3 regions of the Photobacterium sp. DA100 genome follow, and region 2 is predicted to be linked to each of the others. Evidence: riboswitches for the same ligand, from Rfam matches in the RefSeq annotation. Region 2 holds a riboswitch; each other region holds the start of a gene.
The links. Region 2 has a riboswitch for lysine ahead of lysC (lysine-sensitive aspartokinase 3). Riboswitches for the same ligand answer to the same signal wherever they lie in the genome.
Positions count from the first base shown of each region.

Region 1: linked by a shared signal. The riboswitch ahead of PTW35_RS26455 (Na+/H+ antiporter NhaC family protein) and the one ahead of lysC (lysine-sensitive aspartokinase 3) in region 2 are both predicted to bind lysine.
Region 3: linked by a shared signal. The riboswitch ahead of PTW35_RS04975 (Na+/H+ antiporter NhaC family protein) and the one ahead of lysC (lysine-sensitive aspartokinase 3) in region 2 are both predicted to bind lysine.

Region 1 covers NZ_CP119424.1:1,954,287-1,962,178, reverse strand. The annotation lists gene PTW35_RS26485 (helix-turn-helix domain-containing protein) at 1-48, shown strand, start outside; gene PTW35_RS26480 (hypothetical protein) at 123-341, opposite strand; gene PTW35_RS26475 (hypothetical protein) at 531-851, opposite strand; gene PTW35_RS26470 (LysR family transcriptional regulator) at 990-1,862, opposite strand; gene PTW35_RS26465 (adenosylhomocysteinase) at 2,146-3,357, shown strand; gene PTW35_RS26460 (cold-shock protein) at 3,766-3,975, shown strand; lysine riboswitch at 4,380-4,557, shown strand; gene PTW35_RS26455 (Na+/H+ antiporter NhaC family protein) at 4,683-6,176, shown strand; gene PTW35_RS26450 (saccharopine dehydrogenase) at 6,234-7,298, shown strand; gene PTW35_RS26445 (IS110 family transposase) at 7,807-7,892, opposite strand, start outside.
Region 2 covers NZ_CP119423.1:292,109-300,000, reverse strand. The annotation lists gene PTW35_RS01530 (alanine--glyoxylate aminotransferase family protein) at 1-1,054, opposite strand, end outside; lysine riboswitch at 1,309-1,495, shown strand; gene lysC (lysine-sensitive aspartokinase 3) at 1,692-2,987, shown strand; gene metH (methionine synthase) at 3,067-6,738, opposite strand; gene PTW35_RS01515 (sodium:proton antiporter) at 6,943-7,892, shown strand, end outside.
Region 3 covers NZ_CP119423.1:974,082-981,973, forward strand. The annotation lists gene fadD (long-chain-fatty-acid--CoA ligase FadD) at 1-884, shown strand, start outside; gene rnd (ribonuclease D) at 1,002-2,126, shown strand; gene minE (cell division topological specificity factor MinE) at 2,216-2,479, opposite strand; gene minD (septum site-determining protein MinD) at 2,487-3,299, opposite strand; gene minC (septum site-determining protein MinC) at 3,320-3,982, opposite strand; gene PTW35_RS04960 (YcgL domain-containing protein) at 4,206-4,490, shown strand; gene PTW35_RS04965 (lytic murein transglycosylase) at 4,494-5,462, shown strand; gene PTW35_RS04970 (H-NS family nucleoid-associated regulatory protein) at 5,744-6,139, opposite strand; lysine riboswitch at 6,510-6,693, shown strand; gene PTW35_RS04975 (Na+/H+ antiporter NhaC family protein) at 6,793-7,892, shown strand, end outside.

The DNA.
Region 1 (7,892 bases), on a different replicon from region 2:
CGGATACTCGAAGAGCTCGAAAAGCTGCAGCAGGAAATTGAGAGTTAGCCTGAAATGAAAAAGCGCCGACGTGATCGGCGCTTATGATATGGGTTGAGCTTGCCAAGTTTATAAGAGAGAAGTTAGACCTCAAACACAGGCTCTTTCTTCTTCACCGCATCATGGGTGCCGATATAAAGTAGTTCTTGTTGGCCAAGCCCGCGCATGAAAAATGAAAGACATTTCGGGCACTGCAGTTTTTCCTGCCCTGCGGTAACCAGTGATTTTTCATGCCATTTGCGTCTAACTCGGTTTAATCCTGAGGTGTTATCACATTCGGGGCATCGAATTGGTACTTTCATAACATCGTTCTCCTGACCGCTCTGTCTGGTTATAAATTAACCAGAACAATGCTGAGAAAAACTTGATATGCATCAGGTTTATCAATTGATCTTGTGACGTTGCAATGAAGTTTTGTATATTTGAGATCAATGCCTCAGTAGGGATTAATATGACGTAACCTGTTGTTACAAAAAGACATATTTAGGTTTTTAAGCGCCGCCCAAAATAGCCTGACGTTTTGTCATTAGCTCTTTAGCCATGGATTGGGCAGTAATGCGCATCCCTTTTTGCTCCAACCCGATCAACAGCTGCATCCTCAGGCTTTCGGCACGCTCTTCGAGTGCCAGGCGTTCACCTTCTGGTTTTTCAGCCGCTTTTTCATAACAGCCAACAATTGACTTGAACAGGTGGGACTCGAAGCTGGTTCTCTCTTCCGGTTGGATTGTGCGTGATTCCTTCACTTCACCATTGGCCTTGCGGCGGTTGTAGTCTTGGATCTGGTTTTCGGCGATCAGGTCGAACACACTCATAGCATTACATTCTCTGTGGATATTTCGCGTCCATCATAGCCTTGCAGATTGAATAGGTGCTGAAAAATGCCATGGGGAAGTGTTTCTAAATGTGTTTGGGCAGCGCGGAGATAAACGCTGTTTTCATCCTTAGGCCTTTTATGTGCTTGCGAGTAAATCGATCAATTTGCGAGTTTTCAAAGGTATGACGGCATTGTTGGGATACACGGCATACAGTTCGGTTTTCCAGGTATAGTTATCCAGCAGACTGACAAGCTCACCGGATTGAATATATGACTCAGTAATAAAATCTAGGGTGGTTGTTACCCCCATGCCCTTTAAAGCATAGCGAGTGAGTAATGACTCACTCTCAAGCTGCAGAAATGGTGAGATTTCAATTTTGGTTTCTTTGCCATTATCAATGAACATCCACTTATCTTTGGTGAGGCAGTGGGTATAGTTCATACATTTGTGGCCAATCAAATCTGATGGTTTTACGGGGATGCCATATCTGTCCAAGTACGTGGGTGAGGCGACAACATAGGTCCCGATATTTTTGATTTTTTTGCACTTGTACGAGCTGTCTTCCAGTGCGCCAATCTTAAGCACCAGATCGACCTGTTCATGGATCAGATCGCCAATCTGGTTGTCGAAAATCAGGTCGAGTTCTAGCTCTGGATAGGTTGATAGCAGCTGGGCAAAGGTGTCGGTGATGAAATCATCGAACTCCAGCACCGCTGGCATTTTTACCCGCAGTTTTCCCCTGACGATATCTTTGCGCTCGTCGATGAAGTCATAGCACTTATCAACGCTGTCGAAGATCTCAGCGCAGCGCTCGTAAAGGAATTGCCCTTCTTCTGTCAGGTTGATCTGCCGGGTAGTACGTTGGATCAGCGAGCAGCGCAATTCTTGCTCGAGCTGTTTCACATGCTTGCTAATCACGGATTTTGACAAGCACAGCTTGTCGGCAGCGATTGAAAACGAGTTGTTCATGACCACGGTGTAGAAGGTGGCCAATAGATTCAGGTTCATGGTTTTCACCCTTTAGCTCCTTGTGGCGTAGTGTCGAAGGGAGGGCATCTGTTTTTGATCGTTTCAGTTTTGCTAATGTTTCCAATGTGGAAACTTATAGATTTTGTATACCGAATAAATAGTCTGGATAGGAGGATTTTTATCATTTTTATGGTTGATGTGTGATGGGTCACGTTATTTTGCACTCAGGGGAAACTATCAGTTCTTGATAAGTTGATTAAGTTTGCAGGGCATTTGAGGGAAGATTTGTGGGCCACAAAACGTTCTCACAACAGAGGCTCCTATGGAACAGAATACCTACCCTGAACACGACGTAGCCGATCTATCTCTTGCGCCACTTGGCCGCAGGCGTGTCGCATGGGCTCGTAACCACATGCCAATCATGCGCAGCATTATCGAGCGCTTTGAAAAAGAAAAGCCGTTTACCGGTTTGACAATCGGTATTTGCTTGCACGTTGAGGCCAAAACCGGTGTGTGGCTGGAGGCCTTGACCAAAGGGGGGGCCAAAGTGGTGATCACCGGATCGCCGGGGTCAACCCAAGATGAAACCGCTTCCGCATTGGTCGAAGACTATGGGGTAAGTGTCTATTCCCGCCGTGACGAAAGCTTTGATGATCATATTAACTACTGCCGCAAAGTGTTATCTCACCAACCGGACATCATTGCCGACAACGGTGCTGATTTGCACGAGCTCATTTTTACCGAGCCAGAATTTAGCGGTTTTCAAACTTCACTGCTAGGGGCCACGGAGGAAACCACCACCGGGGCTAACCGCTTGCGTGAAGACTTCCATGCTGACAAGTTCAGCACCTTGATCATCAATGATACCCAAGCCAAACGTATTATCGAAAACCGTTTCGGTGTTGGTTCATCCGTTGTCGATGGCATCATGCGCGCCACCAACGTCATGCTGCACGGCAAGAAGGTCGTGGTGATTGGTTATGGTTATTGCGGCTCCGGTACGGCGCAGCGCCTGCGAGGTATGGGGGCCCATGTTACCGTCGTTGAGTCCAACCCACTGACATTGCTTGAAGCGCATATGGAAGGCTTCTACACCTCAACCTTGAAAGAGGCTTTGCCGGATGCCGACATGGTCGTCACCATTACTGGCCGTGACAACGTGCTGCGCAAGGAGCACTTCGAATTGATGCGCGACAATACGATTATCGCCAATGCGGGGCATTTCCAGCGTGAAATCAACCTTGCGGATTTGGCTGCGGTGAGCCAAAGCCAGGATAAGATCCGTCCTCATGTAACGGCTTACCAACTTGAAGAAAAGCAGCTGTTCGTCCTGTCGGATGCCAACCTTGTTAACCTATCGGCGGGTGACGGAAACCCGATAGAAATTATGGATCTCGGCCTGGCATTGCAGTCGCTCAGTTTAGAGCGTATCGCCCTTAACCGGGACTCGCTGCAGAATATTCCCCAACCGGTCCCTTTCGATATCGAAATGCAAGTTGCTGAACTTGCTGTAAAACACTGGATTAACCACTAACTTTCCAACCACCTCGGGTATGCTGCGCCCGAGGTATTTTTGACGTCACTCTGTCCAACCTCATGAGCGCGACGATAGCCGGTTTTTTTCTCGTTTTAGCCATTGATGAGGGGGGAGATACTATGGTGGTGTGCTTGAGTTGCTGAACGGATTGTTAATATCTCTGAAATTTATATTAAGTTTTGTCAAAAATTCACTGCATATTTTCCGCTCTGCTGTTATGATGCGCGTGCTCATTTTGAGAAGAGTTATTTAATGCAACATCAAGTACAAGTTAAACCATCTGATATTTATACATCTTTGTATTTTATCTAACTGTTTCCCTTATATTTTTCGTAACATTAATAATTCAATTACTACATATCGCCTTAGTTGGCGGTCTAAATGAATTTAAATAAGGGACAACATATGTCTAAGTCTACTGGTATCGTTAAGTGGTTTAACGAAGAAAAAGGTTTCGGTTTCATCACTCAGGACAACGGTGGTGCTGATGTATTCGTACACTTCCGCGCAATCGCTTCTGAAGGTTTCAAGACACTTTCTGAAGGTCAGAAAGTATCTTTTGACGTAGAGCAGGGCCAAAAAGGTCCACAAGCTGCAAACGTAGTTACTCTATAAGTCATCGAACTTATTTTAAGAAAATGCTGGCCTAGGCCGGCATTTTTTGTATCTGTTATTTCTGAACGTCAATACTTCCCTAAGCACTTCCAGATTCTGATGGTTGGGTAAATATGCAATTTTGTTTTATTTGATTGCACCTCTTACGGCATCGTCACCCAACTCAAGTTAAATACTAATAACCCTACTTTCACTGGGCGACTGTCTGCAACTATCTGCTCTGCTTGATAATTAACCCTTGTGGTGATTTTATCTACGCATTGTTGTATTTACAGTGTTTGTTGATGTTAAATTATTGTTTGAAAGGATATTTTGTGTGATCTCTATCACGCTGTGGCGTCAATAGGGTTTGGATTATCTGTTTTTGTGTTTTATTCAATATGAAGCGGGTGGTTATTCACTGCCTGCAACGTAGAGGCGCATTGCCTAACAGTAGTTTAGTGAAGGTCGACAGCCGGTGACGCTAAACGAAAGGAGTCAATGCCGAAGTGGTTCTGGTCGTCAGCCAAGCTGCTGGGGTTGTTCTTAATAGGAGCAGCACTGTCATCCTGGGCCCTGCCCGGATGGAGAGCTACAGCAATTTTTGTTTTCGAACAGGTAAGTTCACCTACCGATTTCGTACAGCCTTTGTCGCTCGCGTTCCTATACGCCCCTCCTCTTTGAATACTCGAATACCTTGATGTTGTTTTTTCAGGAGAAGACTACGAATGGCTGATTACGGATTGTTGTCCATCGTACCCGCGGTGCTGGCGCTGATACTCGCCTTTACCACTCGGCATGTTGTTTTGGCTCTGGGGGTTGCAGTGATCAGCGGTATGCTGATCTTAACCAAGGGCCATCCGGTCGATACTGCGTTGATGTTCTTGTCGGATGGGCCGTTCACCCAGCTTGCATCGGGCAGCAACGCACAGATCATTATTGTTATTACTATCATTTCTGGTTTTATCTATCTGGTCGAGCAAAGCGGTGGCATGGCGGCGTTTTCGACCATGGCCACCCGTTATGTGTCATCACCATTGAAAGCCCAGCTTGCGACCTGGGCAACCGGGATCGGGGTGTTTTTTACCGACTCGGGCAATTCATTGATCCTCGGCCCGATGTTCTCGCCAATCTACAACAAGCTCAAGCTGAGCAAGGAGAAACTGGCTTTTATCATCGATTCCACCTCATCACCGATTTGTGTGCTGATCCCGATTATCAGCTGGGGGGTGTACTCGCAGGGCCTGATTGAGAACGCGTTCGATAACATGGGCCAGTCGGTCGATGGATTTGCGACTTTCCTGCAGGTGATCCCTTACCAGCTTTACGCTTTGCTGGCACTGTTCAGTGTGCCTGTCTACGCCGTGCTGAAAAAAGACTGGGGGCCAATGGCCGAAGCCGAGCAGCAAGCGCGCCAGCAGGCTGAGGTGAGTGTGCAGTCAGTTGATAACCAGCAGGCGAAGTCAGGCCGTATCTCACTGATTGTGTTGCCGCTGGCAGTCTTGTTCGGCACGCTGATCGCTTTGTTCACCTACAATTACCATCTGCATGGCACTATTAATGGCCCGGTAATCCGTGCATCGCTCGGTACCAGCTATCTGATTGCCTCGGTGACGGCAATTGCCTATTACGCCTACACCAAAACTATGACCGCCTCGACAGCCTTCAACACTTTTGTGTCGGGCATGCAGCGGATCATGCTAATTTTGGTTATCTTGCTATTGGCATGGACCTTGGGTGATATCTGTAAGTCTCTGGGGACTGGGGATTATATCAGCCAGGTGATGAATGACCGCCTGCCGGTGTTTATGCTGCCCGCGCTGATCTTCATTATCGGCAGCTTTATTTCGGTGGCAACAGGTTCGTCGTGGGGCACTTTTGCCATCCTGATCCCAATTGCGGTTCCGATCGCCAGTGCGCTGGGTGCTGACCCGCTGATTTGTATCGGTGCTGCGCTGAGTGGCGGCATGCTGGGGGATCATTCATCACCGATTTCCGATACCACGATCCTCAGCTCGATGTCGACCGGATGTGATCACGTTTCCCACGTCCGTACCCAGTTCCCGTATGCAATTTTGACTGGCGTGACGGCCAGTATCGGCTTCATGGTTGCCGAAATCACCCGTAGCCCGTACACCATTGTATTGGCCGCCGTATTGCAAGTTGCACTGATTGTCTTGATGGTGCGCCGTCAGGCCGCAGCCAGCCCTGTTACCGCTTAAGTCGCTACTGCATAAGTAGAGATGACTTAACAAGCTACCGTTTGAAAAGGATTGATAATGAACACACTATTTTGGCTAAGAGATGAAGTAAAAGTGGGTGAGCACCGAACCGCATTGACACCAGCCGGAGCCAAAGCCCTGATTGATGAGGGTGCCCAAGTGATCGTCGAGCGCAGCGACACCCGCATTTTTCCTGATCAGGCCTATGTCGATGTGGGCTGTGAGCTGGCGGCAGGCCATAGCTGGACTGACGCTCCGGAGCACGCTTATATCTTGGGTTTGAAAGAGCTGGCTGAAGACGACTTCCCGCTCAAGCACCAGCATATTTACTTTGCCCATGCCTTCAAGGGGCAGGATGAAGCGGTGCAGATCCTGTCGCGCTTCAATGCCGGTGGCGGCCAAATCCTCGACCTGGAGTTCCTGCAAGACGAAATGGGCAAGCGTGTCTGTGCCTTCGGCTACTGGGCAGGTTATGTTGGCGCAGCGATTGGCCTGTCGGGTTATATCCACCATTTACACTGTAAAGACGTGTTCGGCGCGGTGGGCAGCTACCCGGATCGCGACCATTACCTAGCAGTACTGAGCGAGCAGGTCGCAACACTGTCAGAGAAGCCTAAGGTGCTGGTTATCGGTCAGTTTGGCCGCTGTGGCCGTGGCGCGCTGGACTTGTTTGCCGAGCTGAGTATCGAGGCCGACGGCTGGGATATCGAAGAAACCAAAGCAGGCGGCCCGTTCACCGCAATCAATGATTACGACATCTTGGTTAACTGTGCTTATCTGGCTGAAGGCACACCGCCGTTCATTACCAAGGAAAGCCTGGGTGAGAGCCCACGCCTGAGCATGGTCAGTGATGTCAGCTGCGATCCAAACAACCCGGATAACCCAATTCGCATCTACAACCAAAGCACCAAGTTGGCCAAGCCTATTATCGAATCGGATGTCAGCGGGCTATATGTGCAGGCGGTCGATCACCTGCCTACAGTACTGCCGAAAGAAAGCAGCGAAGATTTCGCCGGCCAGCTGCTGCCGCACCTTTTGACCTTGTGTAAAGGTGAAGATCCAAACGGCGTCTGGGCGAGGGCGCGTGACTTCTACGCGACGGCGCAGAATAGTGTAAAGTAAAAGCTGGGCGACTTGCCTAGGCCAATGAGAGAAAGGGATCTACGTTTGTTAGGTCCCTTTTTTATACCAATGAATCGAAGTCTTAATGGTGTGACCTATGCGAATAAGCTTTACCATGTGACACATTTTTGGACAAAACCTTCTTAGAGTAATCACTTAAATTAGAGAAATGCGGATAACTTTTAGTATTAGAAAGTCGCTTAGTGATGTGTCCAGTATGGTTGGTGCAGATCAGATCTGCGTTACGATGATCTACCCCGTCAGTACGCAATTGGACAAAATGTATGGTACGCCCCGTTTTGCAAGTGATAAACCCGATAACGGAGTTGGTTTGCGCTAATGTATTCAGAGTCTGTTAGAGACTTTCATTAGTCCCAGCTCTACGATGAGATCCGCGCCAGATTGTCCTCAAAAGTGAGAAAGCATGCTATTGCTGTTCTGTCCATCAGGTCTTCAATCTGGTGGTCTAACCGTTTTGTCATCAATGATTATCATTGCAAACTCTGTATTAGTTTCTAATTTCAAATGGCTTTTGTTCAGCCATCACTGACCACGCTATACGTGCAATTTTATTAGCCAAAGCAACAACAGCGA
Region 2 (7,892 bases):
CCATCAAACCAATACGCCACGCCTTGCCAGCCAGCGCGCCAAGACCGGCGCCAATTTCCAGGTTGTAGCGCTCCAGCAGGGTTTTCCTCACCTCGGCATCATCAATACCGTCAGGAATGTAGACCGCATTGAGCTGCGGCAGGCGGTGGGCTTCATCGACCACGAATTCAATGCCCAGTTGCTCCAGCCCTTCACGCAGCTCCTGGTGGACATCCTTGTGGCGCTGCCACGCATTCTCCAAGCCTTCGTTTTGCAGCAGCACCAAGGCTTCATGCAGTGCATACAGGCTGTTTACCGGCGCGGTATGGTGGTAGCTTCGCTTGCCTTCACCGCTCCAGTACCCCAGCACCAAGCTCTGGTCGAGGAACCAGCTCTGAACCGGTGCCTGCCGGCTCTGGATCTTAGCCACGGCCTTCTCAGAAAAGGTCAACGGCGACAGCCCCGGGACACAGGACAAACATTTCTGGCTGCCGGAATACACCGCATCCAGCTGCCATTCATCCACCAGCAGAGGCACGCCCCCCAGCGATGTGACGGCATCGACGATGGTCAGGCAATCATGGGCTCTGGCCAGCTTGGCAATTGCCTCAGCATCGCTCAGCGCCCCGGTAGAGGTCTCGGCATGGACAAAGGCCACGATCTTCGCATCGGGGTGACTCTCCAGCGCTTGGGCAACCAGGGCTGGATCAACCGGCTCGCCCCAATTGTTATCGACCATGACCGCCACGCCACCGCAGCGCTCGACATTCTCACGCATCCGATCGCCAAATACGCCGTTGCGACAGACAATCACCTTATCACCCGGCTCAACCAAGTTGACAAAACAGGCCTCCATACCGGCACTGCCCGGTGCTGATACGGCAATGGTGAAGGTATTTTGCGTCTGGAAAGCATATTGCAGCAGCTGCTTGAGCTCATCCATCATGCCGATAAACAATGGGTCTAGGTGGCCAATGGTCGGGCGGCTCAGGGCCTGCAGCACCTGCGGGTAGATATCCGATGGGCCCGGTCCCATAAGGGTACGCTGTGGTGGATAGAAGCTGCCAATCGTCATTGTTGTTTTCCTCCCTGGCGGTAAGCGTGACAGTAGATCAGTTATTGTAAGGTACTGATTGACTATATCAGCTATATGCTAATTATGCTTATACCAAATCACCATGACCTCGGGCGGATAGCGTCCACTTCTGTCCGTGACAACTTTTTGCAAATTTTATGCATAATTTACCTCTATCTGATTGACAAAAGGCCAGGAAATCCGGTTCAATATAGAACGTTTTTTGTTCATCCTGAGAAATAGCTTTCTCAGGGGCAGACAGAAGAGGAGCGTTACCCAGGTATCTAGGTTGCGGGGCCCCACCCCGAAGCAGTCTGGAGAGGGGGAGTAACGCCGAGATACGGCATGACAGGGGGCATGGCGTATCGGCTACGAAGGTTGAATCCTTCTGGCTGTCATCTATTCACTATGGTAATGAATAGATGGGGAGCTTCTGGTTGTTGTACCGGTTTACATCTTACCTTACTGCTCTCCTGACTTTTTTGTCGGGACTACCATCCCGAGCCCCCTGATAAATACGTATATACTCTTTATTACTGGGAGACTCGCCGTGAGCTTTGTCGAAAATAACTTTACTGTTCCTCCTCCGATTACTGTAGCGAAATTTGGCGGTACCAGCGTAGCCGATCATGCCGCCATGAGCCGAAGTGCCACGATCATCAAGGAAAATGCTGCTGCCAAAGTAGTTTTGATCAGTGCCTGTTCCGGCGTCACCAACCTGCTAGTTGAACTTGCAAACGGAATTGCCGATAACGAGCAGCGCTCCCTACGGCTACAAAAACTGACCTCTATCCACCAGAACATTATCGACAAGCTGGCCCAGCCAGACACTGTCGCTGGCCACATAGAACAACTCATTAATAACGTGGCAAGCCTCGCCGAGCAAGCCGCCGAATCACCATCGACCAAACTGACCGATCAGTTGGTTGCCCATGGTGAACTATTGTCGACGCACTTATTTACCCAAATTCTCAACGAAATGGGGGCGACTGCCCAGCGTTTCGATATTCGCTCTGTCATGCGTACCGACAGCCAGTACGGCAAAGCCATCCCGGAAATTGATACCATCCGCCAACTGGCCGACTCACAGCTCCAGCCTCTGCTGGAAGGCGATACCATTATTGTTTCTCAAGGCTTCATTGGCTCAAACAGCGACGGGGAAACGACCACCCTCGGCCGCGGTGGCAGCGATTACAGTGCCGCCCTAGTTGCAGAAGCCATCAGCGCAGAAACACTGGAAATCTGGACGGATGTACCGGGCATGTACACCACCGACCCGCGCATCACCGCCAATGCCAAGCCAATCAGCGAGATCAGCTTTAGCGAAGCATCAGAGATGGCAAACTTCGGTGCCAAGATCCTCCACCCGTCGACTCTGCTGCCGGCTGTCCGCCAACAGATCCCGGTCTTTATCGGCTCATCGAAAGCCCCAGAGCAAGGTGGTACCTGGATCCGCCAGCAAGTCAGCGAGCCGCCGAAATTCCGGGCGCTGGCACTGCGCTGCAACCAGACCCTGGTCACCCTGACCAGCCTGAATATGTTCCATGCCTACGGCTTCCTGTCCGAAGTGTTCCGTATTCTGGCCGAGCACAAAATCTCGGTTGATTTGATCACCACCTCGGAAGTCAGTGTATCACTGACCCTGGACCAAACCGATACCGGCGGTGGTGCCCCTAGCCTGCCAGCAGCCGCTATGGAGCAACTGAGCAAACTATGCCGCGTGGAAGTCGAGCAAGATCTGTGTTTAGTTGCCCTCATTGGCAACCAGCTCGGTGATGCCCCGGGTGCCGCAACCCAAGTGTTCAGCCGCCTGGAGCAATACAGCCCGCGCATGATCTGCTTCGGTGCCAGCACCCACAACTTGTGCTTCCTGGTCAAAACCAAAGAGTCGCGTGACGTGGTCAAGGTCTTGCACCAAGGGCTGTTCGAGTAACAGCGGTGTGGATAGACCCCGCAGATAGCAAATAAAAAAGGCGCTCAATGAGCGCCTTTTTTGTTTAGGGTGTCCCCATTTAGCCGTGCAGGTTCGGGCCCAGCCATTTCTCGGCCTCGGCCAGATCCCAGCCTTTGCGATCGGCATAGCTGTCGCGCTGATCGTCCTGGATCTGGGCGATCGCAAAATAGCGCGAGTCCGGGTGGGAGAAATACCAGCCCGATACCGAAGCGCCCGGCCACATCGCATAACTGGTTGTCAGCGACATACCAATCGCCTCTTCAACCTGCAATAGCTCCCACAGCGTGCCTTTTTCGGTATGCTCAGGACACGCCGGATACCCCGGCGCAGGACGGATCCCTTGGTATTTTTCACGGATAAGATCGTCATTCGATAAATTCTCATCCGGCGAATAGCCCCAGATCTCCGTGCGTACCCGCTCATGCAGATACTCGGCAAAGGCTTCTGCCAAACGGTCGGCCACCGCCTGGATCATGATCGCGTTATAGTCATCGCCCGCAGCCTTGTAGGCATCGGCCAACTCACGCTCACCAATCCCGCCGGTTACCGCAAAGGCCCCTATCCAGTCGGCCTTGCCGCTCTCTTTCGGCGCGATATAGTCCGACAAACAATAGTTGAAACCCTTCGGCTTCTCGGTTTGCTGGCGCAGGTTATGCAGTACCTTGGCCACTTCAGTACGCGACTCATCCGTGTACACCTCGATATCATCACCGACACTGTTGGCCGGGAACATGGCGCACATACCACGGGCTTCAAGCAAGCCTTCCTGCTCGACCCTATCAAGCAAGGCGTTGGCATCGTTGAACAAGCGCCGGGCTTCCTCACCCACTTCCTCATGATCAAGAATGGCCGGGTACTTGCCCATCAGCGACCAAGTCATGAAGAAAGGGGTCCAGTCGATATACTCACGCAAGGTCGCCACATCAAAGTTATCAAACACCTGCACACCGGACTTGAGCGGCGCCGGTGGGGTATACGCTTCCCAGTCAATCGCCACCTTGTTAGCCCTTGCCACCTCAAGCGAGACCGGCTGGGTCCTCGGGCGCTTGCGGCTGTGCTGATCACGTACCCTGACATAATCCGCATCCAGTTTTTCAACAAAGGCCGGGCGAAGCTCATCTGACAGCAGCGAGGTGCATACCCCCACCGCACGGGAAGCGTTATTCACATACACCACAGGGTGACTGTAGTTCTGCTCAATCTTCACCGCGGTATGAGCCTTGGACGTCGTGGCCCCGCCAATGAGCAACGGCAGATCAAAGCCTTGGCGCTCCATCTCTTTCGCGACATGGACCATCTCGTCCAGCGAGGGGGTGATAAGGCCAGAGAGGCCGATGATATCGACATTCTCTTCCTTGGCGACCTTGAGGATCTTCTCGCACGGTACCATCACACCCAGATCGATGATCTCGTAGTTATTACACTGCAATACCACGCCGACAATGTTCTTGCCAATGTCGTGGACATCGCCTTTCACCGTTGCCAGCAGGATCTTGCCATTCGACGTACCGGACTGTTTTTCGGCATTGATAAACGGCTCAAGGTGGGCAACCGCCTGCTTCATCACCCGGGCAGATTTCACCACCTGCGGCAAGAACATCTTACCTTCACCGAACAAGTCACCGACCACATTCATACCGTCCATCAGCGGCCCCTCGATCACTTCAAGCGGCTTGGAAGCATTGAGACGGGCTTCCTCGGTATCATCAACGATAAACTCGGTGATGCCTTTCACCAAAGCATGCTCGAGACGCTTTGCAACCGGCCAGCTGCGCCACTCCAGCGCCGCACCGTCATCTTGCTGGCCGACAGTGCTGGTGCGGTACTCTTCGGCGATTTCCAGCAAGCGTTCGGTTGAATCATCGCGGCGGTTGAGGACCACATCCTCTACCGCCTCGCGTAATTTCTCCGGCACGTTGTCGTACACTTCGAGCTGTCCGGCATTGACGATGCCCATGTCCATCCCGCGCTTGAAACAGTGATACAGGAACACGGCATGGATCGCCTCGCGGACATAGTTATTACCCCGGAACGAGAACGACACGTTGGAGACACCACCGGAAATCATCGCATGCGGTAGCTCACGCTTGATATCGCCGACGGCCTCGATGAAATCAACGGCATAGTTGTTGTGTTCTTCGATACCGGTGGCCACAGCAAAGATATTCGGGTCGAAAATAATGTCTTCCGGCGGGAAACCGACTTCATCGACCAAGATACGGTAGGCATTGGTACAGATCTCTACCTTGCGCTCCCGGGTATCTGCCTGACCCACTTCGTCAAACGCCATCACTATCACCGCGGCACCATAGCGGCGGATCAGCTTGGCCTGCTCGACGAATTTCTCTTTGCCTTCCTTGAGCGAGATAGAGTTGACGATCCCCTTGCCCTGGATACATTTAAGGCCCGCCTCGATCACTTCCCACTTCGAGGAGTCGACCATAATCGGTACTTTGGAAATCTCAGGCTCGGAAGCACACAGCTTGAGGAAGCGCACCATACACGCCTCGGCGTCCAGCATCCCTTCATCCATATTGATATCGATGATCTGGGCACCGTTTTCGACCTGCTGGCGGGCGACTTCCAAGGCTTCATCGTACAGCTCTTCTTTGATCAAGCGCTTAAACCGGGCAGAGCCGGTCACGTTGGTCCGCTCACCCACATTGACGAACAGCGTATCCTTTTCAATGGTCAGCGGCTCAAGGCCCGAGAGACGACAAGCGACAGGTAATTCGGGCAAGGTGCGCGGAGCAATGTTTACTACCGCTTCAGCCATCCGGCGAATATGTTCAGGCGTGGTACCACAACAGCCTCCGACCAAATTCAGGAAGCCGCTTTGCGCCCACTCCTTGATATGCACCGCCATTTCCTCTGGCGACAAATCATATTCACCGAAAGCATTCGGCAGGCCGGCATTCGGGTGAGCTGAGACCGCGCACTCGGAGATGCGCGACAACTCCTCGACATATTGGCGCAGCTCATCTGGCCCCAACGCACAGTTAAGGCCAAAGGAAATAGGATTGACATGGCGAAGCGCATTGTAGAACGCTTCGGTTGTCTGGCCCGATAGGGTTCGGCCTGAGGCATCGGTGATGGTACCTGAAATCATCACCGGCAAAGCGTAACCCAACTCTTCAAACACAGTTTCTACTGCGAACGCACAGGCCTTGGCATTGAGCGTATCGAAAATGGTTTCGATAAGGATGATATCCGAGCCGCCCTCGATCAAAGCCCGGGTTGACTCGGCATAAGCCTCTACCAACTGATCGAAGCTGATATTACGAAAGCCGGGATCATTGACATCCGGCGAGATAGAACAGGTACGGTTGGTTGGCCCCAGTACCCCTGCGACAAAACGTGGTTTATCCGGCGTCTTTGCCGTCCACTCATCGGCCACTTGGCGGGCCAGCTTCGCGGCCTCGAGGTTGATCTCGGCACTCAACGCTTCCATCTCGTAATCGGCCATCGCAATGGTCGTTGCGTTGAAGGTATTGGTTTCAAGGATATCGGCCCCCGCCTCTAGATACGAGGCATGGATCTCCTTGATCAATTGCGGTTGTGTCAGTACCAGTAAGTCGTTATTACCTTTGAGGTCCATATGCCAATCGGCAAAACGCTGACCACGGTAATCTTGCTCTTCCAGCTTATAGCCCTGGATCATGGTGCCCATGCCACCATCAATGATCAGGATCTGCTCAGCCAAGCGTTTATTTAGTAAATCCTTGCCCATCAACACCGCTTTACTTCCTTTTCTAATGTCACAGCTAATTCACATCCTACCATAGCAGAAATGGAAATCTAGACGTCTAAAGGGCTTTTCGTTGATTAAATTTTAACTCATTGGAATGAAATTAATGATAGCTATCGGACAATGATAGATTTATATTTTGACACAATTTTCAGCTTTACTTTCAACTATCATCGAGGTCACGGGATGTCAGTTTACAGCACCCTCTGTTTTCTGGCGGCAGCAGCGATGCTGATCGCTTTTATAAACAGCAAAATAGGAAAAATGCAGACCACTATCGCCATCACTGCGGGGGCATTGGTACTATCGCTGGGCATCATCGTTGCCGGGCAAAACGGCTGGTTCCATCTAGAGGACGTTGCCGCTGCCCAGCTTGGCGAAATCAACTTTGAAAATTTCCTACTCAAAGGGATCCTGGGCTTCTTGCTGTTTGCCGGTGGCCTTGGGATCAAACTGCCCCACCTGGAAGACCAAAAATGGGAAATCACCACGCTGGCACTCGCCGCAACCTTGTTCTCGACCTTTTTTATCGGATTTTCCCTATGGGGTATTTGCCAGGCGCTCGGCATCCCGCTTGATCTAATCTACTGCCTGATCTTCGGCTCGCTGATCTCCCCGACCGACCCGATTGCCGTCCTTGCCATTGTCAAAAAACTCGATGCGCCAAAACGCATCTCAACCCAAATTGAGGGCGAATCACTATTCAATGACGGCTTCGGCCTAGTCATTTTCGTTACCCTATTTACCATCGCTTTCGGTAACGAAGCCCCTACCGTTCTTGGCGTCGGCCAGCTATTCCTGCAAGAAGCCATCGGCGGCATTGCCTACGGCTTCGCCCTTGGCCTGATCTTCCACTACCTCATCAGCTCGACCAATGACCACTCGATGGAGCTACTGTTGACCTTGGGTGTCCCAACCGCAGGTTATGTCTTCGCCGACGTTATTCATGTTTCAGGCCCTCTGGCCATGGTGGTATCAGGCATCATGATCGGTAACTGGACACGCTATATTGGCTTTTCCAAAGAAAGTGAAGATCACCTCGATCACTTCTGGGAGCTGGTCGATGAGTTCCTCAACGGCGTACTGTTCCTGTTAATTGGTATGAGTATGCTGCAATTTAGCTTCCACCAAGAAGA
Region 3 (7,892 bases), 680 kb from region 2:
ACTGCTTGCTGTTCATCGAGATGGGAGGACGCAACCTGCTGATCACTAACCCGCGTGATATTCCGACGTTTGTCAAAGAGCTGCAGCGCTATCCGTTTACCGCGATCACCGGGGTAAATACCCTGTTCAATGCGCTGGTTAACAATGAAGATTTCCATGAGATTGACTTCAGTGAGCTGCGTCTATCCGTTGGCGGAGGCATGGCAGTCCAGCGCGCGGTAGCTGACAAGTGGAAGCAAATCACCGGCAATTACCTGCTAGAAGGCTACGGCCTGACCGAGTGCTCGCCGCTGGTTGCCGCCTACCCCTATGATTTGACCGACTACAATGGCTCTATCGGCTTGCCGGTACCGTCGACCGATGTCCGCATCGTCGATGACGAGGGAGTGGTGCTGGCTAATGATCAGACCGGCGAGCTGCAGGTCCGTGGCCCGCAGGTTATGCAGGGGTACTGGCAGCGCCCTGAGGCCAGCAAGGAAGTACTGACCGAAGATGGTTGGCTGTCTACGGGAGATATTGTACGTTTCGATGACGAAGGCTTCCTCCATATCGTCGATCGCAAGAAGGACATGATCCTGGTGTCGGGCTTCAATGTATACCCGAACGAGATTGAGGATGTAGTTGCCCTTAACAGCAAGGTGCTGGAAGTGGCGGCGATCGGCGAACCGCATGAAGTCTCGGGTGAGGTGGTGAAAGTCTGCGTGGTCAAGCGCGATGCCAGCCTGACGCGCGAGGAGCTGCTCGAGCACTGCCGTGAGCACCTGACCGGCTACAAGGTACCGAAGATTGTTGAATTCCGCGATGAACTGCCAAAGACTAATGTCGGCAAGATCTTGCGTCGCGCATTGCGTGAAGAGTCGAACCAGCAAGCTCAGGATGCCTAATCGCATTTTCAATTAAAGACACATAATGCCGGCGCCAAGCCGGCATTTTGTACCGAGCCAGATAATGTCCTGTTTCATAGGCCTATTTTTCCGCTTGGTATCATTGGTGAGATAACTGTGAATTTTGAAATGATCACCAGCCGCACGCGGTTGGAAACAATATGCCTTCAGGCGCGCCGTCAGTCGGCCGTCATGTTGGATACCGAGTTTGTCAGAACCCGGACCCTCTACCCGAAACTGGGTTTGATCCAGCTGTTTGACGGTGAGTCCCTGGCGTTGATTGACCCATTGGCAATTGACGACCTGGATCCGCTGTGGGAGCTGCTGCGTGACCAGTCGGTGATCAAGGTGCTGCACGCCTGTGGTGAAGACTTGGAAGTATTCCAGTACTATGCAGGCTGCTTGCCGGTACCGATGATTGATACCCAGGTAATGGCTTCGTTCCTCGGCTATGGGGTGTCTGCAGGCTTCGGGACCTTGGTGAAAGACTACTTGGGTATTGAGCTTGATAAGGGGGAGGCGCGTACCAACTGGTTAGCCCGTCCTTTGACCGAGCGTCAGCTCGACTACGCCGCAGCCGATGTTTACTATCTGCTGCCGCTGTACCAGAAACTGATGCCGCTCGTCGAAGCCAAAGGTTGGCAGGAGGCCCTGGCGCAGGAGTGTGCGGGTCTGATGCTCAAGCGCGTTAAGACTATCGACCCGGACAAAGCCTACCTCGATATCAAGAATGCGTGGCAGCTCAATCCCAAGCAGCTGGCTATTTTGCAAAAAGCGGCTAAGTGGCGGGTGCTGGAAGCGCGCAAGCGCGATTTGGCCCTGAACTTTATCGTCAAGGAGCTGCACCTTTGGAAGCTGGCCCGCTACGGGATCAAGTCGAAGGCGGTGATGGCAAAAGAAGGTTTCGACAACATGGAAATTCAGCGCCATGCCAACCGGCTGCTGAAAATGGTACATGATGTCGACGATATGCCCGAAGACCGATACCCGGAAAAAATCATTAGGCTGGTGGATTTGCCGGGGTATAAGCAGAAAGTGAAGCATATCAAGGATGTTGTGTCGGCAGTCGAGCAGGAAACCGGCCTGATGTCCGAGTTCCTGGCGTCGAAGAAACAGATCAACCAGCTGATCTCTTGGGCCTGGAAAAAAGACTCGCCGTCCGACAGCTTGCCTGACATGCTGAAGACCTGGCGTAAACCGCTGTTTGAAAGCAAAGTGCTACCTTTGCTGCAGTCGAAATAAGGCTAAGTCGTTTTTGCTATGCGCCCGGAAATAAAAAGCCCCGCTCAACTATCGAGCGGGGCTTTTTTTCGGATATGGAGCCAGCCAGTTTACTTGTCTTCGTCCGGCAGGGTAACGTTGAGCTCAAGAACGGAAAGGTCTTCTTCTTTCTGATCGAGATTAACGGTGACCTGTTCTGGACTGATTTGGACGTATTTGCGGATCACATCCAGAATATCCTGCTTCAACTGCGGTAAATAGCTAGGTGCACTCTGATCGGCAGAGCGGCGTTCGGCAACGATAATTTGCAGGCGCTCTTTGGCTACACTGGCAGTCGTTGGTTTCTTGGGGCGGAAGAATTCTAACAATGCCATCGTATTATCATCCTCCGAACAGACGTTTTAGGAAGCCTTTCTTCTCTTCTTCAAGGAAGCGGTACGGGCGCTCTTCACCCAGTAGTCGGGCAACGGTGTCGCCATAGGCGATACCAGCGTCCGATTCTTTATCGAAAATCACCGGCTCACCCTTGTTTGAGGCATTCAGTACGGCTTGGCTCTCTGGGATCACGCCAAGCAGCGGTATGTGCAGAATTTCCTCAACATCACCAACGCTTAGCATCTCGCCCAGAGTGACGCGGGCAGGGTTGTAGCGGGTCAGTAGCAGGTGAGTCTTCACCGGCTCATCCGCTTGCTCGGCACGGCGAGACTTGGAGTCGAGAATGCCTAGAATACGGTCTGAGTCACGTACAGAAGAGACTTCTGGGTTGGTGGTGACAATGGCTTCATCGGCAAAGTACAGCGCCATCAGCGCGCCGGTTTCGATACCCGCGGGCGAGTCGCAAATAATGAACTCGAAGTCCATTGCTGCCAAATCATTCAACACACGCTCAACGCCCTCACGGCTCAGGGCATCTTTGTCGCGGGTTTGTGAAGCGGGTAGGACATACAAGTTGTCGACACGCTTGTCCTTGATGAGTGCCTGGTTGAGGTTGGCTTCACCATTAATCACATTGACGAAGTCATACACGACTCGGCGTTCGCAGCCCATAATGAGGTCAAGGTTACGCAGGCCGATATCGAAATCGATCACCGCTGTTTTCTTGCCGCTTAGCGCAAGGCCCGATGCAATAGCTGCACTCGAGGTAGTTTTACCAACGCCACCTTTACCTGAGGTAACAACGATAATACGTGCCATCTTAAATTCCTTATTAAACCTTATAGAGTCATGTGCTCTATGTTCAAATTGTTTTCAGCAAGCGAGATAACGACATTTTTTCCCCAGAACTCTTGTTGAATTTTGTCGCTTAACCAATAGTTCCCTGCGATTGAAATGAGCTCAGGCTGTAAGTTGTGGCAGAAAATCTTTGCCTCTTGTTGACCGCTGGCCCCAGCGATAGCACGGCCCCGAAGGGTGCCATAGACATGGATACAGCCATCGGCGATGATTTCAGCTGCCGCACTGACATGTCCAAGTACTATCAAATCACTATTTTTAGCATAAATTTGCTGTCCTGACCGAACTGGATTTTTTATGATTTTTGTCGGTGTCATCACAGGTTCGGCGGCTTTTGCCTGTTTGGCTGCATTCATAATCGCGAATCCAGCCTGCTTGGCCTGTTGTTGCAACTCCGGTTGCTTGCAGCCACTGATCCCCACAGGGATCATGCCGGCTTCGTGAACCTGGCTTTTTAGCAATGCAAAATCCAGCTTATTTCCGGCTTGGCTGACATCAATGACGATCGGAGCGGCGGAAAAGAAATGAGGAGCCTGTTCAACTTTATCTTTGAGAAAGTTGATTGCTTGCTGTATGTCGCCGTCCACGAGGTGGAGGGCCGAGAGGGTGAATGAGCCCCCTTTGAGTTCTGCAGATTTTGTCATGCGCGCTAATGACTGCCGATAAATTAGTCGTTCGGGAACGTTATCTCTTGGGTAACTTGCATGTTATATTCCAAAGCGTATATCAGCAAGCTATCCTTGCTTTTGCGTTGGAAATTCAGACAACCGTCTCATCAAGTAGGCGATCTCCCCCATCTGTAGGGAATGATCCCGGTGAATTGTTGTCTGACAAAATAGCGAAATTAACGAACAGGTTACCGACAATATGTTGTGTGCAATTTACAAAAGCCCCAAAAAAGACAACACCTATCTTTATATCAACAACAAAGACGACTTTTCAGCCGTGCCTGAAGTTTTGTTGAAAACATTTGGTACGCCACAATTTGTCATGGTACTTAAGTTAGAGGAACGACATAAGCTGGCACAGGCCGATATAGAAAAAGTAAAAGCGGATCTCAAGGAGAGCGGATATTACCTGCAGGTGCCGCCTCCCGTGCCAAACTTACTCGTGCAGTACAAAGCGGATAAAGCCGCCAGCAGCCAAGGATAAACTATGCATAAGCGATTGATATCGGCCTTAGTGGCCTTAGGGTTAGGATTATCATCGGTTGTCTATGCCGATGAGGGGTTTGATAAATATGTCGAAGGACTGAAAGTAGAAGCCCGGGAAAATGGAATTTCGGAGTCGATTATCAACTCTGCTTTTGATGGCATAACGTTTGTCGAGCGTGCGGTAAAAGCGGACAAAAATCAACCGGAGCGTAAATTAACTCTGGATGAGTATATTCCCCGTGCGGTGCCTGCTTGGAAAGTAAAACAGGCAAATGAGCTATATCGCCAGCATAAATCTATGTTGGATAAAATTGGTGAGCAGTACGGTGTGCAACCGCGCTTTATAGTTGCCTTGTGGGGGGTTGAAAGTAATTTTGGCCGCTTGATGGGGAATTATAATGTGGTTGAAGCGTTATCCACGCTAGCCTATGAAGGTCGGCGCGAAGCGTTTTTCCGCGGACAGGTGATGGCGGCACTGGAAATATTGGATGCCGGCCATATTAGCCCTGAAGATATGAAGGGTTCTTGGGCGGGTGCCATGGGCCAACCGCAGTTTATGCCAACCTCATTCCTGTCGTATGCCGTCGATGGCAACAATGACGGCAGGATTGATATTTGGCAGACGGAGGCCGATGTTTTTGCCTCTGCGGCGAATTATTTGAATAAAGCCGGCTGGGATGACCAATATACCTGGGGGCGGCAAGTTTCTTTACCCGCTTCTATTGATGAGTCATTGCTTGGTGTAGAAATGAGCAAAGCCCGTAGTCTGGCTGAATGGCAGCAATTAGGTGTTCGACGCCTCAACGGCAAGGCCCTGCCGAGTGTTGAAATAGATGCCTGGCTTATTCAACCTGATGATAAACAAGGCCGTGCCTATTTGATTTATGGTAATTATCAGTCGTTGCTCAAGTGGAATCGTTCGCATTATTTCGCCTTGGCCGTGAGCCATTTGGCTGATCAAATTCGCTAATCCCCAAAAATGACAAAAAACCAGACCAATAGGTCTGGTTTTTTATGCTGCGGGGAAAATCACGCTTTATTTTTTTGCCATCGGGTGAAATTAAAATAATCGTTAGTAATAGAGGGGAGGGAAGTAAGTTGTTGGGTGAAATTGAGCTTTGCGGTTTGGTGCCCCCTTTCTTTTTCTTTTGAATCAATGACTTGGTTTTTGGTGCTTGTCAGCGGTTTATCTTAAAAAAAAACCCGGCATGGCCGGGTTTTTTCGATGATTATCACAGATGATTTGAAATATTAGATTTCAAAATCTTCTAGAGACTTGCCTTCGTCCAGAGCTTTTTTCAGTGCGCTTGGAGTACGACCTTGGCCAGTCCAAGTTTTCTCTTCACCATTTTCATCGATGAAACGGTATTTTGCTGGACGCTGCGCACGCTTTGCTTTTGGTGCTTTATTTAGTGTGGCTAGAAGCTCTTCTGGGTCAATACCATCAGCAAGAAGCATTTCACGGTATTGGGCTAGTTTTTCTGTACGTTCTTTTTCTTTAGCAAGCTCTTCTGCTTCTGCTTCCTCACGCTCAGAAACAACGGTTTGAAGTTTTTCTAGCGCTTCCTGTAGTTGCTCAAGAGAATATTCACGAGAAAGTGCGCGAAGGCTGCGAAGGTTAAGTAGCGCTTTCATTGCATCAGACATTTTTTATTTCCTGTAGGCCTAAAACTATAAATTAATAATAGCAGTGACGATTCAATAATTGCAATAATAATACTTTTAATACAGTGATGCCAAATAAAAAATGAAGGGTTTATTTAATTTTTTGCAATTTATCTGGTTCATTTCTCATTTGTAATAAATTGTAATGGTCAAGATAAGTAAATATTCTTATCCAAAATCTACGGGAGCTGATAAATATTTGCCATCAATTTCATATGTGAAAGGTATAATAATTTGTCACTAAGTGGATGATTTTCGTACTCTATGGCAAGACTATTCACTATTTTTGTGATTTTTTTCATCTTAACTTATTGCATTTGGATATCTATTCCGTAGAATTGACCATACCTAGACTAAGGGTAGAGGCGCATCGTCTATTAGTAGTAAATCTTAGGGTGATTCCAATGAGGATTTACGAAAGGAGCCGATGCCGAAGTAAGCGTGGAGTATCAAGCCTGCTTGCTGGGGTTGTCACCGAATAGGGTCAACACTGCCATAGTATATAATTACATTAACTATGGAGCGCTACTGTGGAGTCGGAAAAGGGTAACTTCTCTTCCTTATGCTCTTCTATACACGACAAGATGTCGTGTTAAGCAGTAGATCTCCAACCAGGATCGGTTGTAGTCGAGATCATGAATATTGTAGATTTTTCACATTCCGCCATGTCGTTGTTGCCTCCTTTGGTTGCGCTGGGCTTGGCTATCCTAACTCGTCGTGTTTTAGTTTCATTGGGTGTCGGTGTCCTGCTGGGCGCATTCCTGCTGACGGATTTCTCTGTCGGTGGTACGGCCAGCTATATCGGTACCACGGTTGAAGGGCTGTTTATTGAAGACGGTGCCATCAACAGTTGGAACATGAGTATTGTTGCTTTCCTTATTTTGCTGGGTATGACCACTGCCTTGCTGACACTTTCTGGCGGTACTCGAGCGTTTGCTGAATGGGCCCAGACGAAAATCAAGAGTAAGCGCGGTGCTAAACTGTTGGCTGCGTTCTTGGGTGTATTTATCTTTGTTGATGATTACTTCAACAGTTTGGCCGTTGGCTCGATTTCCCGCCCGGTGACTGACCGGTTCTATGTCTCCCGTGCCAAATTGGCCTATATCCTTGACTCTACTGCCGCACCAATGTGTGTATTGATGCCCGCTTCAAGCTGGGGGGCATACATTATTACCTTGATCGGCGGTATTTTGGTTTCGCACGGGGTGACAGAATACTCGCCGCTAGGGGCATTCATGCAGCTGGCGCCGATGAACTTTTATGCGGTATTCGCTCTGTTGATGGTGTTTGTCGTGGCTTGGTTCCAAATTGATGTGGGCCCGATGAAAAAGCACGAGCTGGAAGCGAGTCACTGCCGTGGATTCGATGAGGGGGATGTAGACAGCCGTGCCAAGGATCTGAACGACGAACTGGAAATTGAAGAAAGCAAGAATGGCCGTGTTGCCGATCTGGTAATGCCAATCGTAACCCTGATTGTGGCAACGTTCTTCTTTATGCTCTTTACCGGCTACCAGGCCTTGGCGGCGGATGGTCTCGCGTTTAGCGTTCTGGGTGCGTTCGAGAATACAGATGTGGGTATGTCTCTGGTATACGGTGGCCTGGTTGGTTTGGCTGCTGCCCTTATCCCTGTTTTCCGCCAGCGCATTCCAATGGCAGATGTGGCCTCTACCCTGTGGATTGGGGCCAAGTCGATGTTTGGCGCGATCTTGATCTTGCTGTTTGCTTGGAGCATTGG